Regions from separate parts of the Devosia sp. GW821-FHT12F11 genome, predicted to be linked through region 3. Evidence: predicted binding sites of a transcription regulator. Region 3 holds the regulator's gene; each other region holds the start of a gene.
The links. Region 3 encodes LexA, which represses DNA repair genes until DNA is damaged. Its sites were predicted from a motif close to TGTTCNNNNTGTGTTCNG; they were not measured.

Region 1 (4,851 bases), on a different contig from region 3:
ATTGGTGAAGCTGCCCGGATCCTGTTCGGCGAGGCCGGATTGGACGCTGAAGCCGCCGAGCTTGACGTTCTCGGCCACCTCGATCTTCTGCACCGAGGCGATGGTGGAGAAATCGAAGGCCAGCCCATTGGTCAGCCGCACGGTGTTGCCGCTGACCGAGGCCACCTCGACCATCGAAGTGCGCAACGGCTTATCCTCGCGCCACTCGGTATCGCCGATCGAGTCGAGATATTCCGGGGTGTTCTCAAGCTCGATCCACAGGTGGTCGCCTGCCGCGAGGCCCGACGCATCGGCCAGGTGCAGGTACATCGAGCCTTCTGCCGCCGGCTCATCCAGCGCGAAATCGCCCGAGTAGCTTGGCACATCGATGACGCCGCCGACCTGGAAGGCACCGCCGGCGCGGGCATTGCCGGTGAGCTCTATGGTGGTGGCGCCCGAGCCGGTGCCCATCACCGTAATGTCGTCGCGGTTGATGACGACGGTCTCATTGAACTCGAACGTGCCGGCGCCCATCAGGATGGTTTCGCCCGCCGGGGCCGAGTCGATAATGGCCTGCAGCTCGGCCGCAGAGGTCGAGGCGGATACGGTGATCATTGGGAGTACCTTTCGCTATAGGTGGAGGTGGTCGCGAATGCCTCCCTTTGCACCGCGGCTACAGTGTTCCCTGACGAGCGCTAATCCCGGCTGAGGCCGATCGATCGGATTTGCACCAAATTGCCAAGAGAACGCCCACACCTCGCCTGCCAATCTGGGCGAGGAGGGGGCCAGAATGTGCACGCTGGGGAAAAGGCCAGAAAAGCAAAGAGCCGGGCACTTGGCCCGGCTCCTGAAATCTCAACGATGACCAGCCCTTAGAGCTGGCGGATGGTTACCGGACGGTCTTCGTTCCAGGCCACGGCATTGCGCAGCGGCAGGCCGAACTGGCTTTCCTCGATCTCGAACACGTCGCCGGGCTCGGTCTTGATGCCGTCGGCAAAGCTCAACGTGGCGGTCCCGAACATGTGCACATGGATATCGCCCGGCTGGCGGAACAGGTCGTACTTGAAGTGGTGGTGCTCGAGGTTGGCGATGGTGTGGCTCATATTGTCCTCACCCGAGAGGAACGGCTTTTCCCACAGCACCTTGCCGGCGCGGAGGATCCGCGACATGCCCGAGACGTTGCGCGGCAACTCGCCGACCCGCAGCTCCGGCCCGAACGAGCAGAAGCGGAGCTTGGAATGGGCGAGGAACAGGTAGTTCACCCGTTCGGTCACGTGGTCGGAGAACTCGTTGCCGAGCGCGAAGCCGAGGCGGAACGGCGTGCCATCCTTGCCGATATAGTAGATGCCGGCGATCTCCGGCTCCTCGCCAGCGTCCTTGGCGAAGGCGGGCGAGGGGATCGGCTGGCCCGGCGCGGTGACGGTGTAGCCGTTGCCCTTGTAGAACCATTCGGGCTGCACGCCGATCTCGCCCGGCGCGGGCTTGCCGCCTTCGAGACCCATGCGGAACATCTTCATCGAATCCGTCAGCGGCGCTTCGGCCTGCTGCTGGTTCGACTTGTGCATGGCGTCGCGGGTGGAAGCCGAACCCAGGTGGGTAAGGCCGGTGCCGGTGACATAGAGGTGCGACGGATCGGGATGATCGACCGGCGCGAGCAGCCGGCCTTCGTTCGCCAGCGCCTCGCGGTCTAGCTTGGCGCCGAGGCCTTTCTCGATCAGCACGGCGCGCAGCGACAGGCCGCGCTCGGTGGCTTCGGCGGCGAGCGCATAGACGCTCTGGGCTCCGGTGACCACGCTGGTGACGCCGCCTTCGGTGGCGCCGACGGCGCGCGCGCCCTTGTCGTCCTGGAACTGGATGAGATGCATGAAGCCCATTCCCTCGATTTTCGTTGCCGCCCTATAGCGCGGCGCCGCGGCGATTGCATTCGGATTTTGGATGTAGATCGCCATTGCTGGTGCCAACGGTCTGCAGCGTTCGAATCGCAAGGCGCCGGTGCGTAAGGAACAGCGAATTTACCCCCTTGACGATTTGGAAACGAAATGAGAACAGAATGAGTACATTCGATGGACATCTTATCGGTTTGCGCGGCGCGGACCGAAGTGGAATAAGGGAGACCGGTGATGGCTGCTGTTGCGCCTCTGCGAGTTATTGAGGGATCGATGGATAAGGACAAGGCGCTGGCAGCAGCGCTGAGCCAGATCGAGCGGAATTTCGGCAAGGGCACGGTGATGCGCTTCGGCGAGGGCGCCATTGCCCAGGTCGAGGCGATTTCCACCGGCTCGCTCGGACTGGATATCGCACTGGGCATTGGCGGTTTGCCGCGTGGCCGTATCGTGGAAGTGTTCGGGCCGGAAAGCTCGGGCAAGACCACGCTGGCGCTGCATGTGGTGGCCGAGGCGCAGAAGAACGGGGGCATCGCCGCCTTTGTCGACGCCGAGCATGCGCTCGATCCGATCTACGCCAGGAAGCTCGGCGTGAAGGTCGATGAACTGCTGATCTCACAGCCCGATACCGGCGAGCAGGCGCTCGAGATCGCCGACACGCTGGTGCGCTCCGGCGCGGTCGACGTGCTGGTGGTCGACTCGGTGGCGGCGCTGACGCCGAAGGCCGAACTCGAAGGCGAGATGGGCGATTCGATGCCGGGCCTGCAGGCCCGCCTGATGAGCCAGGCGATGCGCAAGCTCACCGGCTCGATTTCGAAGTCGAAGGCCATGGTGATCTTCATCAACCAGATCCGCATGAAGATCGGCGTGATGTACGGCTCGCCCGAAACCACGACCGGCGGTAACGCGCTGAAGTTCTACTCCTCGGTCCGCCTCGATATCCGCCGCATCGGCGCGATCAAGGAGCGTGAGGAAGTCATCGGCAACCAGACCCGCGTCAAGGTGGTCAAGAACAAGCTGGCGCCGCCGTTCCGCCAGGTCGAGTTCGACATCATGTATGGCGAGGGCATCTCCAAGACCGGCGAACTGCTCGACCTCGGCGTGAAGTCGGGCCTGGTCGAGAAGTCCGGCGCCTGGTTCTCCTACGACAGCCAGCGGCTGGGGCAGGGGCGTGAAAACTCCCGCCAGTTCCTCAAGGACAATCCTGCGATCGCCGACGAGATCGAAAAAGGCGTGCGCGAAAGCTCCGGCATCCTCGGCGAAGCGCTGCTGGCCGGGCCGGAAGGCGATGAGGGCGACGGGGAGCCGTGATCGGACCCGCCGTGAAGTGAACAGAAGGGCGCCCAGGTGGCGCCCTTTCGTTTGGGCGGTGCTGGGTGTCTGCTCTCAAGATGTGCCATCATACCGGCGTCATCCCCCGCGCAGACGGGGACCCAGTGGGATCTCTCAACGTCAGCTGTTGCTGAAGCATCCCACTGGGTTCCCGCCTGCGCGGGAATGACATCGGTGGGGTGAGCGAGATCAAGCCGCATCCTCAGGTCCAATCTGCCGCCTCTCGCCACCCTGTGCTGGACACAACCGCAAGCCCCGCGATAGAAGGCCTTTCCTGTTGTTCTTGGCGGGGCTCATGGCCTCGCCATTTGTCTGTAAGAGACCCGTCATGACGAGCGTGAACGATATCCGGTCGAGCTTTCTGAGCTACTTCGCGAGGAATGGTCACGAAGAAGTCGCATCGAGCCCGCTGGTGCCGCGGAACGATCCGACGCTGATGTTCACCAATGCCGGCATGGTGCAGTTCAAGAACGTCTTCACCGGCGTCGAGAAGCGCGACTACGTGCGGGCGACCACTTCGCAGAAATGCGTGCGCGCCGGCGGCAAGCACAACGACCTCGACAATGTCGGGTTCACCGCGCGCCACCACACCTTCTTCGAGATGCTCGGCAATTTCTCGTTCGGCGACTACTTCAAGGAGCACGCGATCGAGCTTGCCTGGAACCTGCTCACCAAGGAGTGGGGGCTGCCCAAGGAGAAGCTGACCGCGACGATCTACGAAGACGACGACGAGGCGATGGCGCTGTGGAAGAAGATCGCCGGCCTGCCCGAGGATCGCATCGTCCGGCTCGGCGCCAAGTCGAACTTCTGGCAGATGGGCGATACGGGACCGTGCGGCCCATGCTCGGAAATCTTCTACGACCACGGCGACAAGTACTGGGGCGGCCCTCCGGGCTCGCCCGAGGAAGACGGCGACCGCTTCGTCGAGATCTGGAACCTGGTGTTCATGCAATTCGAGCAGTTCGCGGACGGCTCGCGCACCAGCCTCCCAAAACCCTCGGTCGACACCGGCTCGGGCCTCGAGCGCGTCGCGGCGGTGATGCAGGGCACCAACAACAATTACGAGATCGACCTGTTCAAGTCGCTGGTCTCGTCGACCATGCACGCCACCAACTTCAACGGTGACCCGACGACGCCGAGCCTGCGCGTGATCTCCGATCACGTGCGCGCCATGAGCTTCCTTATTGCCGAAGGTGTACTGCCCTCGAACGAAGGCCGTGGCTATGTGCTGCGCCGCATCATGCGTCGCGCCATGCGCCACGCGACCCTGCTCGGCGCCACCGATCCGGTGATTCACAGGATCGTGCCGACGCTGGTCAGGGAAATGGGCCAGGCCTATCCGGAGCTGGTGCGTGGCGAGCAGATGATCGAGGAGACGGTTCGCCTCGAGGAGCAGCGCTTCCTCAAGACGCTGAGCCGTGGGCTCGTCATCCTCGATGAAGCCACCGCCGATCTTAAGCAAGGCGACATGCTGGAGGGCGTCACCGCCTTCAAGCTCTACGACACCTACGGTTTCCCGCTCGACCTGACCCAGGATGCGCTGCGCACCCGCGGCATCAATGTCGACCTCTCGGGCTTCGAGGACGCGATGGCGCGCCAGCGCGCCGAGGCCCGCAAGAGCTGGGCTGGTTCGGGCGAGGCAAGCGAGGACAAGGTC
Region 2 (4,851 bases), on a different contig from region 3:
GGACCCCGACGACATAGCGAAAATCCGGCGCCTTATGCTTGAGGTCGCGATGCGCCACGTAGCCCCGAACCACGCCGGCAAAGCTGTTGCGGTCGCAGATGCCGACGCCGCTCATCCCCAGTTCGATCGCTGCCGAGACCAGTTCTTCGGGGTGCGAGCCGCTTCTCAGGAACGAGAAGTTCGACGTCACCATCAGTTCGGCATAGGCGAGCCGGCTCATGCGAAGAACCCGTGCAGGAACCAGCGCGGCGCTTCGGCGGCGCCATAGAGCCCGATGCGGAAGATCCAGAAGCGCCGGCCGCCATCATCCTCGATGATGTAATAGTCGCGCACCGTGGTCAGCGGATCGAACGCCGCGAGTGCGGAAACATGCTCCGGCTCCTTGGGTTTGGGCTTGTCAGTTTTGGGGTCGTCGCGCGGGTCACGCCGCTTGCTGCCTCGCTCCGGCCGCTCCAGCACCTCGAGGTTTTTGCCCGAGCGCCACCATTCGGCCTCGATCCGCTCCGGCCCCGAGGCCTTGAGGATACGGTAAGCGATCCGCCGCCAGATGATCCGCATCGGCGGGCCATGCGGCACCTCCGCCATCACGTTGATCGGTTCCGGATGGGGCAATAAGCGGAGCGGCCGCCGAAGTTCCGGATCGGGCAGCGCCTCCGGATCGTCCTCGGTCCGGGCGATCACCGGCTCGAGCTTGGCGGCCCGCTCGGGGATGTGGGTGTTGACGAATTTCGAGCGGGTGAGCGCCAGCGGGCCGAGCCGGCTGGTCATCCGATCATAGAGCCGGTCGAGATCCTGGGCCCCATCCTGCACCTCGAACGCCCCGAGCTGGGTGCTTTGCACTTCCGCCAGCGAACTGGCCGCCAGCCGGATCATGTCGATGCCGAACCCGGCATCATATTCGCCTTCGAGCCGCTCCGAGCGGTGCACGAACAGCTGGGCGATATGGTTGGGGTCGCGGGTCGCCCGGCCGGCATTGATGGTGAGGTTCATCACCTTGTGGTCGACCCGATAAAGCAAGAGATGAAAGGTCTGCGCGCCGATTCCCTCGGCTTCGAGCCGCAGGCCGAGCTGGATGGCGAGATCGCGCGCCGTCATCAGCACGTCGTCCATGTAACCGATGGGCTCGGCGAAGCGGCGCTCGGCATAATATTCGGCGATCGGCAGGCGCGGGGTGATCCGCTCTTCGATCCGCCCCAGCGCCTGGTCGAGCCTTAGAATCAGCGTTTCGCCGAAGCGGGCCTGCAGCGCCCGCCGATCCCGGCCATAGAGCTGGCCGATGGTCTTGAGCCCCATCTGGTTGAGCCCGGCAACCTGCGCCTCTTCGAGCCGCAAGCCGACGATCGGCAGGGGAGCGAGCGCCGCTTCGGTCTCTCCCCTGGGGACGATGCGGCCGGCGGAGAAATGCGCCAGCGCCCAGGCCGCTCCAACCGTATCGGCGATGGCGCCGGAGACGGTAAAACCCAGGGCGCGCAGCCGGCTGACCAGCACCTCGAGCATTTTCTGTTCGTCGCCGAACAGGTGGGCGACCCCGGTGATGTCGAGGATCAGGTCGCCATAGGGCGCCGTTGCCGTGTGCACGGCGACGATCGGGCTGGCGTTGGAATGCCAGTCGGCAAAATCGGCGAAGACCTGCTCGAGGTATACCCGGTCGATCTCGCGCACTTCCAGTTCCGGCACCAGCGCCCGCGCATCCGAGAGGTTCTGCCCGGAGATCAGGTTGGCCTTCGCCGCAGCCGCATCCACCGCGGCGAGACGCATGGCGCCTTTCTGCTTTTCCCACAGGGCCAGCGGGCGCGACGAGCGGGCGAGCTCCGGGTCAGCCCGCTTGAGACAGTCGGTGGCCCAGCGCGGCAGCGACAGGGCGAGGTGGCGGCGCCGTTCGGTGAACAGCAGTTCCGGTGCGGCGTTTGGGTTCGACTGAAACGAAGCCATTTTCTGTCCAGTCCACAAGCATGGTCTTGCCTTCGGCGCGCTGCGTCTTGTCGCCGAGCCGGCCTTTTTCGATCTCGACCTGGAAGCGGGGAATTCCCGGGGCGCGCGGGTCGAACGGCAGCTCCCCGCTCATGGCCGGCGAGATGCGCCAGCGGAGCTTGGCGGCGCTCGCCTCGCGGCCCCGGCCGTAGCGGACGAGGAAGGCCGAGGTCCCGGCTGCGGCAGCGCGGAGGCTCAGCCGGCGCGATACGGTGAAATCCAGCGCCTTGGGGTGGCTCGCGAGATCGGCGATGACCCCGGCCACCGCCCGGCAGGCAATGGCTTCCTCCATGGCCCAGAGCAGCTCGGTTACCGTCTCGATCCGGCCGATCACCAGCCGCGCCGGATCGATGCCGAACTGCGTGAGCCCGGCGCCATAGGGCAGCCCCAACTCCTGGCCTTCCCCCACCAGTTGCAGGTACAGCACCGCCTGCCGCTCCGAGGTCAGCAGCTGCCGGGCGAGCCCGAAGGTGAAGCCGAGCGCCGCGCCGCTCTGGCGCTGCTCATCGGCAAACACCTCGTGCAGCAGCCCATTGGGGGCAGCGAGCAGCTCGAGCGGATCGGCGTTCTCGGGCTCATCATTGGCAGCCCGCCCCAGCCGCTCGGCCAGCAGCGCCGCGCCTTCGGCCAGCAGCGGGCGCTTTTCCAGGGCGGCAATTTTCAGTCGTAAGGCATCGAGATCGTGGCGTGTGAGGCCCGGCATCTGAGCCTCCCTGTTGTCGGTAATTAGAACAAATAGGGAACACCAGAGTCCACTAGAGAGTCAAGCCGGATGAATCCTGCACGTTCCGCTCACATCCTCGCGCTGCGGCATAGGGGGCACTTTCGCGATCGGGCAGGACTGCCTATGTTTCCTCCATTCTCCCAATGGACTCCCTCCCATGTTCGATGCGTTGCGCTCCATCTTCCAGAGACCCGATGCCACTGTGCTCAGCATGGAGCCGAAACTGGCGGTCGCGGCATTGCTGGTACATCTGGCCGCGATCGACGGGCAGATCAGCGAGACCGAACGGCAGGCGCTCGAGGGCACGCTGATGGATTATTACGAACTCGACGAGGGCGAGGTTAAGAAGCTGATCGCCGAGGCGACCAAGCGGGACCAGGAGTCGGTGGATTTCTATCGCTTCACGTCAGCGCTCAGTTCGCTCGATGATGGCGAGAAGATCGAGATCATACGGATGATGTGGCAGGTGGTGTTCGCCGACAAGCGCAACCACGAGCTCGAGGACAATATGGTGTGGCGCATCGCCGAGCTGATCGGGGTATCGTCGCGCGACCGCACGGTGCTGCGCAACCAGATGGCGCGGGCCTGAGTCATGGTCATCATCTCGACCACGCCGACGCTCGAAGGCCGGCCGATTCGTGATTACCTCGGCATCGTCACCGGCGAGGTGATCGTCGGCGCCAATATCTTCAAGGACCTGTTCGCCGGGATCCGCGACATCGTCGGCGGGCGCGCCGGGGCCTATGAAGGGGCGCTGCGCGACGCCCGCAACACCGCTTTCGATGAACTCAGGGCCGAGGCGCAACGCCTCGGGGCGGACGCGGTGGTCGGGGTCGATATCGACTACGAAGTGGTCGGGCAGGCAGGCTCGATGCTGATGGTCTCGGTTTCGGGCACGGCGGTGCGGCTGTAGCGGCGCGCACCTAATCCTCATCCGCGGTGGTCATCCCCGCGAAAGCGCATATGCGCCAAGTCATGGTCGTGCCCCACCCACCGGCTGTCATCCCAGCGAAAGCTGGGAGCCACCTATCCACTTGCGCTGGGGCGAGTTGGGTCCCTGCTTTCGCAGGGATGACACCGAGCTTGGGGCGCCGTCTGGTGCTGTCGCCTTAGCGCTGGATCGGAACATCTCAGGATGGGCCCCGGCCTTCGCCGGGGTGACACCGTGGGTGTGGAACGCTCAGCGCTTCCAGGCCTCGAACTTGCCCACATATTCCGGCTCATCCGTCTCGCAGTCGAAATCCTTCGCCTTGCTGTCGGCGGCCTGGCGGGCGAGACTCTCGGCGTCCGGGTTGGCCAGCGCGTCGACATAGGCGATGTGGCAGGTGGCGCCGGGGCTGATCCTGGTCACCACAAGCACCTCGCCGTCGGGCTTGCCCTCCTCGCCCTTGGTGAAGAAGCGGAGGATCGAGGCGAACGGCTTCCAATAGCCATCCGCGTTGGAAACGCGCCACTCGATCTTGTCGCCCAGCCGGTTGGGCGGCTGCAGCCGCTGCTTGGCCGCTTTCTCGGTAGTCGAGTTGAGGCCGTAGGAGACGGCCATCCGCAGATCGCTCTCGGACACCATGACCGGCATGCCCTTGAGGCCGGTGCAGGCCCAGGTGGAACCGAAATCATCGGACTGCATCACCGTGCAATCGATGTTGAGGTCGAGGTTGGTCTCGCTCGATTCGATCTGCTGGGCGACGGCCGGTGCGGCGAGCAAAAGCCCGACGGCGACATAAAGCGCACTGGCGAAAAACCGTCCGGTCACGGCAAATCCTCCTTAAGGCTGCATGCCACCCGCGCATTCGTATGCCTTGCAATCATGGCCCCGGATAGGCCACAACGCGCGAACTCGAGCCGGCCATCGTTTCAGTGAAACGCTTGCCGTCTCGAAATTTCCGTTTGTCGCGCTTCCGAACCGGAAAAGTCTGCAACTTTTCCTGGAAACGCTCTGGACCTCAAGGCAGACCCAATGAACATCGACGCGATCCCGATCGGCAAGAATCCCCCCGACGACCTCAACGTGATCATCGAGGTGCCGCTGGGCGGTGAGCCGATCAAGTACGAGATCGACAAGGCCTCGGGTGCGCTGTTCGTCGACCGCTTCCTCTACACCCCGATGCGCTACCCGGGAAATTACGGTTTCGTGCCGCATACGCTGTGCGGCGACG
Region 3 (4,851 bases):
GATGCCGGCGAGCACCAGGGCGTCGCAGACTTCGAGGGTTTCGGGAGGGGTGATGCCGCGAAGGATCGCGATGATGTGGCGGTGGGTCATGGTCTATGCCTGTCTTGCAGCCTTGAGGCCGGCGAGGGTGGCGTCGGTTGCATCGATGATGCGGGTGCTGGCGCCCAGCCGGGCGAAAGCCATCTGGTAGAGCCCGCAAAGGCCGACGCTGCCGACCAATGGGATCTCGGCTTCGCCGATCCAGTCGCGCTGGCCGCCGATCTCGGCGCCGATGAGCAACCCCGAGAGGAAACCGGCGCACCACGGTGCACTGCGTCCTGAGAGGAGCGAACCGGCGCGAACCTTGAACAGCGTGGCAGTCAGCCGCTCGGGACGTTCCAACCCCTGATCGAGGCCGGCTTCGAAGCCGCGCTCCCGGTCTTCGCCCTCGAGTTCGCCACCCAGCGAGTGACGCAGCACCGAGTGGGTGCGCAGCAGTTCGAAGATCTCGCCGGTCATGGCGCTCGAGAAGCGCTCCAGCCTGGTGCCGCAGAGCAGCGCCCATTTGCTGTGGGTGCCGGGCATCACCGCCAGGCCGGAGAACCCCGGGAGCAACGACGACAGGCCCAGCAACTGGGTTTCCTCGCCGCGCATCACGTCTTCGGCGCCGACATCACGCAGGCAGACGCCGGGAAGAATGCGGGGGGTTAGCGGGCCGGGCATGTCGGGCGCCACCGCGCCCTGTGCAAGGCGGCCGAGCTCGGCCGGGGCGTCGAGATAGGGGGCCTCGATCCAGCCTTGCCGGGCACCGGCCATGCCGCAGATCAGCACGTCTTCGATGTCCTCGGCGACACCGCTGAGCAGCGAGGTCAGCACATCGGGGTACTGTTCGCGGCTGAGGCGACCCATGCCATCCGGCGACGAGCGCGCGAAGGCGATCTCGCCGCCGGCGTCGATGCCCCATGCGCGCAGATTGGAAGTGCCCCAATCAACGGCAACCCATTCGACCTCTGCTGCCAAAACCTTCTCCCTGGCGCTGCATGTTTGCTGCGCACCGCCATGCCGCTAAAGCGCGATCGGGAAGGTTGTCCACTCTCCTGGTACGATCGCGACGGCCATTTGCATGGCGGCGCTGCCTGAAGACACCTGAGGCCTCCTGTGGCGGCGCGGACCGTACCGTCTTTGCCGGGCCGACCCTAGTGCAATAATCGGCCGGCCAATCTGTTTTCCCAAGAAAGGACCGCGGTTTCATAAGAAAGCAGCGCAGCTTCAAAGAAAAAGGGCCGGCAAGCTGCCGACCCAAGGACCCAGTTGGCGGAGGGGTCAGTAAATCAGTACTTGCGCAGCAGGCCGACCAGCCGGCCCTGCACCTTGACCCGGTCGGGCGGGAAGATACGGGTCTCGTAGGCCGGGTTGGCCGCTTCGAGCGCAACGGAATTGCCGCGACGGCGGAGCCGCTTCAGGGTCGCTTCCTCGTCATCGACAAGGGCGACGACGATCTCGCCGGTCGAAGCCGCGTCCTGCTTCTTGATCAGCACGGTATCGCCATCGAAGATGCCGGCGTCGATCATCGAGTCACCGCGCACTTCGAGTGCATAGTGCTCGCCTGGCCCGAGCATTTCGGGTGGCACCATGATGGTATGGCTGTGGGTCTGGATCGCTTCGATCGGCGTGCCCGCTGCGATGCGGCCCATCACCGGGATGGTCACGGCCCGGTAGGAGTCGGCGTTGACCACGGGCGCCGATGGGCGCGCCGGAGGTGTTGCCACCTTGCCGAGGTTGCCTTCGATGACCGAGGGCTCGAAGCGAGCCTTGCGGCCGCCGAGTGACGGGTTCATCGAATCCGGCAGCTTGATCACTTCGAGCGCCCGGGCCCGGTTGGGCAGGCGCCGGATGAAGCCGCGCTCTTCGAGCGCAGTGATCAGCCGATGGATACCGGACTTGCTCCTCAGGTCGAGCGCGTCCTTCATCTCATCAAACGAGGGCGGGATACCGGACTCCTTCATCCGCTCGTGGATGAACATCAGCAGTTCGTGTTGCTTGCGCGTCAGCATGGGCGGCTCCGTGAGCAGAATCGGAACAAAGACTGAACGTGTTATACGTGTTCCAGTTATGTTCTGCAATCGAGCGGTGAATATTGCGTTACGAGCCCGCCGATTTGGGGGCTTTTGTCCTCGTGAGAGCTGTTGGCAAGAAGGGCTCCCAGCACTCGGACCGGTGACCGCGGACGGTCTGCCGGTCCGCGGCCGTCGCTATTTCGCGACCTTGTAGCTTGCCGCCACCATCAGCATGGCGGCAGAGAGCAGTACGAAGGCGAAGGGCAGAGTGGCAAGGTGCGCTACGAACCCGATCAGTGCGGGACCGGCGAGCAGACCGAGATAGCCCAGCGTACTGACTGCGGTGATCGCGAGGCCGGGCGACATGTCCCTGGTGCGACCGGCAGCCGAGAACAGCACCGGCACGAGGTTGGAGGCGCCGACGCCGACGAGGAAGTAGCCGACGAGGCCGGCATGGGCTGAGGGAACCAGCAGCACCACGGCAAAGCCGATGGCGCCGATCAAGCCGCCAAGCACGATGACGCGCCGCTCGCCCAGCGCCATCCGGATACGATCGCCGGCGAGCCGTCCGCCGGTCATCGCTACCGCGAACGCGGCATAGCCGAGCCCGGCGAGACCGATATCGGCGCCGCGGACCGAGGTCAGGAACACCGCGCTCCAGTCGAGCACCGATCCCTCAGCGAGGAAGGTCAAGAGGCACAGGATGCCGAGCAGCAGCACGCCGCCCTTGGGCAGAACGAACAGCGGCGACTTCTCCTGCCCATTGTCGCCATAGGGCAGCAGCCCGCCCAGCGACAAGCCAACCAGCAGCAGCGACACGACGCTGACGGCGATAGCCGCCACCAGCGGCGACAGGCCGCCCAGCGCCAGCAAGGCGCTCATGCCACCGGCCCCGGCGATGCCGCCGAGGCTGAACAGGCCGTGGAAGCCGGACATCATCGGTCGGCCGCTGTCGCGCTCGACCCTCACCGCCTGGATGTTCATCGCCACGTCGACGGTGCCCAGCGAGGCGCCGAACACGGCGATGGCGACCGCCATGCTGAGCCAGCTGTCGGCGATAGCGAGGAACGGGAAAGCCCCGATCATGATGATCGAGGCGACGGCGATCACGGCGCGGCAGCCCCACTTGGCAGTCAGGATGCCGGTGATCGGCATGGCGAGAATCGAGCCCAGCCCCAGGCACAGCAGCAAGAGCCCGAGCGCGCCTTCGTCGAGCCCGAGGCGGAGTTTGGCCAGCGGCACCAGTGGGGCGAAGCCAGCCATGACGATGCCGACAACGAGGAAGATCACCCGGGTGGCGATCTGCTCGCGGCGAGCAGATGGGAGGCGGTGAGTGGCGATCGTGGTGGCGGTCACGGCGGAGATCCAGTGCGGCTTGAAATCAGGTGGCGTGGTGGACGGTGGTGCCTTGCGTCGCGAAGTCCTCGAGCAGGCCGGGATCGGCGTCGCCTTCGACCACCAGGTGGGTCAGCGCCTCGGGCCTCGCGATCCGGAACGGCGCAGCGAGGCCAAGCTTGTCGGCGGTCGCGGCGACCACCAGGGCGCGGCTCTGCATCACCATGGCACGCTTCACTTCGGCCTCGACGGCATCGAGGGCGGAGACCCCGAACGTCAGGTCGATGGCGCAAGTCCCGAGGAACACCAGATCGGCGTAGATGGCCTCGATTGCCTCGACCGTGGTGTTGCCGCTGACGCTGCCCAGTTCGCCGTTGTAGATGCCGCCGAGCATGATGATGGTGACGTGCTCGTGGTCAGCGAGCGCCGCGGCGATGGCAGGTGCGTTGGTGACGACCGTCAGCTCCATGCTGCGGGGAATGGCGCGGGCGATGGCGTAGTTGGTGCTGCCGGCGTCGATGAACACGGTGTGCCGCGGCTGCAGCAGCTTCACGGCTTCAGCCGCCAGCCGGGTCTTGGCATCGGCATCTTTCTCCACCCGGGCCGAGATCGGCAGCGCCACCGGTGCCGGGGCGAGAGCGCCGCCATGGACGCGCCGGCAGTAGCCGGCCTTGGCGAGTTCGCGCAGGTCGCGCCGGACCGTGTCCTCCGACACGCCGAACCGTGCAGCAAGTTCAGTGGCGACGACGCGCCCATCGCTCAGCAGCAGGGCGCGGATCACATCGTGGCGTTCATCGGTGAGCATGTGCGACTCCATGCATGTTCATGCACGATATTGCACGAATATGCACGATCGGCAACAGCTACCGATCTTGGCTCGCGGCTGGCAGATGGAGTTGGACTCTGAAGCCGCCGCCGGGCGGTGCGGCCACGGTGAGCTCGCCTCCGAGCAGCGTAGCGATTTCTTCGACGATCGGCAGGCCGAGCCCGGCGCCGGGCTTGTCGCTATCGCCACGGCTGAAGCGCTTGCGGACGGCGGCAAGCTGTTCGGGCGCAACGCCTTTGCCGGTATCGGCAACCTCGAGTAGCAAGTCTTCCGCGGCGACGACACGCACCGTCGCCTCGGCACCCGGGCCGGCATAGGCGATGGCGTTCTCGATCAGGTTGCTGAGCAATTCGCCCAGCAGCATCGGGTCGCCGCGGACCAGGGCAGGGCCGTTGCCGTCAAAGCCGAGGTCGATTTCGGCGGCATGAGCGCGGACGACGTAGTCGCCCGTGCGTTCCCGTGCAAGTTCGTGCAGATCGACGATCGGGAACTGCAGGCGGTCGGAGGCGGCCTCGTCAATGCGGGCGAGCAACAGGAGCTGCGCCAGGACGCGCTCGGCATGCACCACCGCGGCGTCGGCGGTCCGCGCAGCTTCGCGCGCCGCGGCGGGCGTCTCGGCGCGAAGCGCCAGCGCCAGTTGTGTGCGGATGATGG

Region 1: the regulator LexA is predicted to act here: its motif matches at 2,010-2,027, upstream of recA (recombinase RecA).
Region 2: the regulator LexA is predicted to act here: its motif matches at 2,699-2,716, upstream of AC1ROK_RS01645 (ImuA family protein).

Annotation. Positions count from the first base shown of each region.
Region 1 covers NZ_JBXAPX010000004.1:137,418-142,268, reverse strand. The annotation lists gene AC1ROK_RS13550 (calcium-binding protein) at 1-594, opposite strand, end outside; gene araD1 (AraD1 family protein) at 852-1,844, opposite strand; gene recA (recombinase RecA) at 2,100-3,173, shown strand; gene alaS (alanine--tRNA ligase) at 3,523-4,851, shown strand, end outside.
Region 2 covers NZ_JBXAPX010000001.1:317,750-322,600, reverse strand. The annotation lists gene AC1ROK_RS01655 (error-prone DNA polymerase) at 1-220, opposite strand, end outside; gene AC1ROK_RS01650 (Y-family DNA polymerase) at 217-1,932, opposite strand; gene AC1ROK_RS01645 (ImuA family protein) at 1,817-2,674, opposite strand; gene AC1ROK_RS01640 (tellurite resistance TerB family protein) at 2,853-3,284, shown strand; gene AC1ROK_RS01635 (heavy metal-binding domain-containing protein) at 3,288-3,608, shown strand; gene AC1ROK_RS01630 (hypothetical protein) at 3,876-4,448, opposite strand; gene ppa (inorganic diphosphatase) at 4,653-4,851, shown strand, end outside.
Region 3 covers NZ_JBXAPX010000009.1:126,530-131,380, forward strand. The annotation lists gene AC1ROK_RS23885 (2-dehydro-3-deoxy-6-phosphogalactonate aldolase) at 1-90, opposite strand, end outside; gene AC1ROK_RS23890 (2-dehydro-3-deoxygalactonokinase) at 94-999, opposite strand; gene lexA (transcriptional repressor LexA) at 1,311-2,033, opposite strand; gene AC1ROK_RS23900 (MFS transporter) at 2,232-3,392, opposite strand; gene AC1ROK_RS23905 (DeoR/GlpR family DNA-binding transcription regulator) at 3,418-4,176, opposite strand; gene AC1ROK_RS23910 (sensor histidine kinase) at 4,235-4,851, opposite strand, start outside.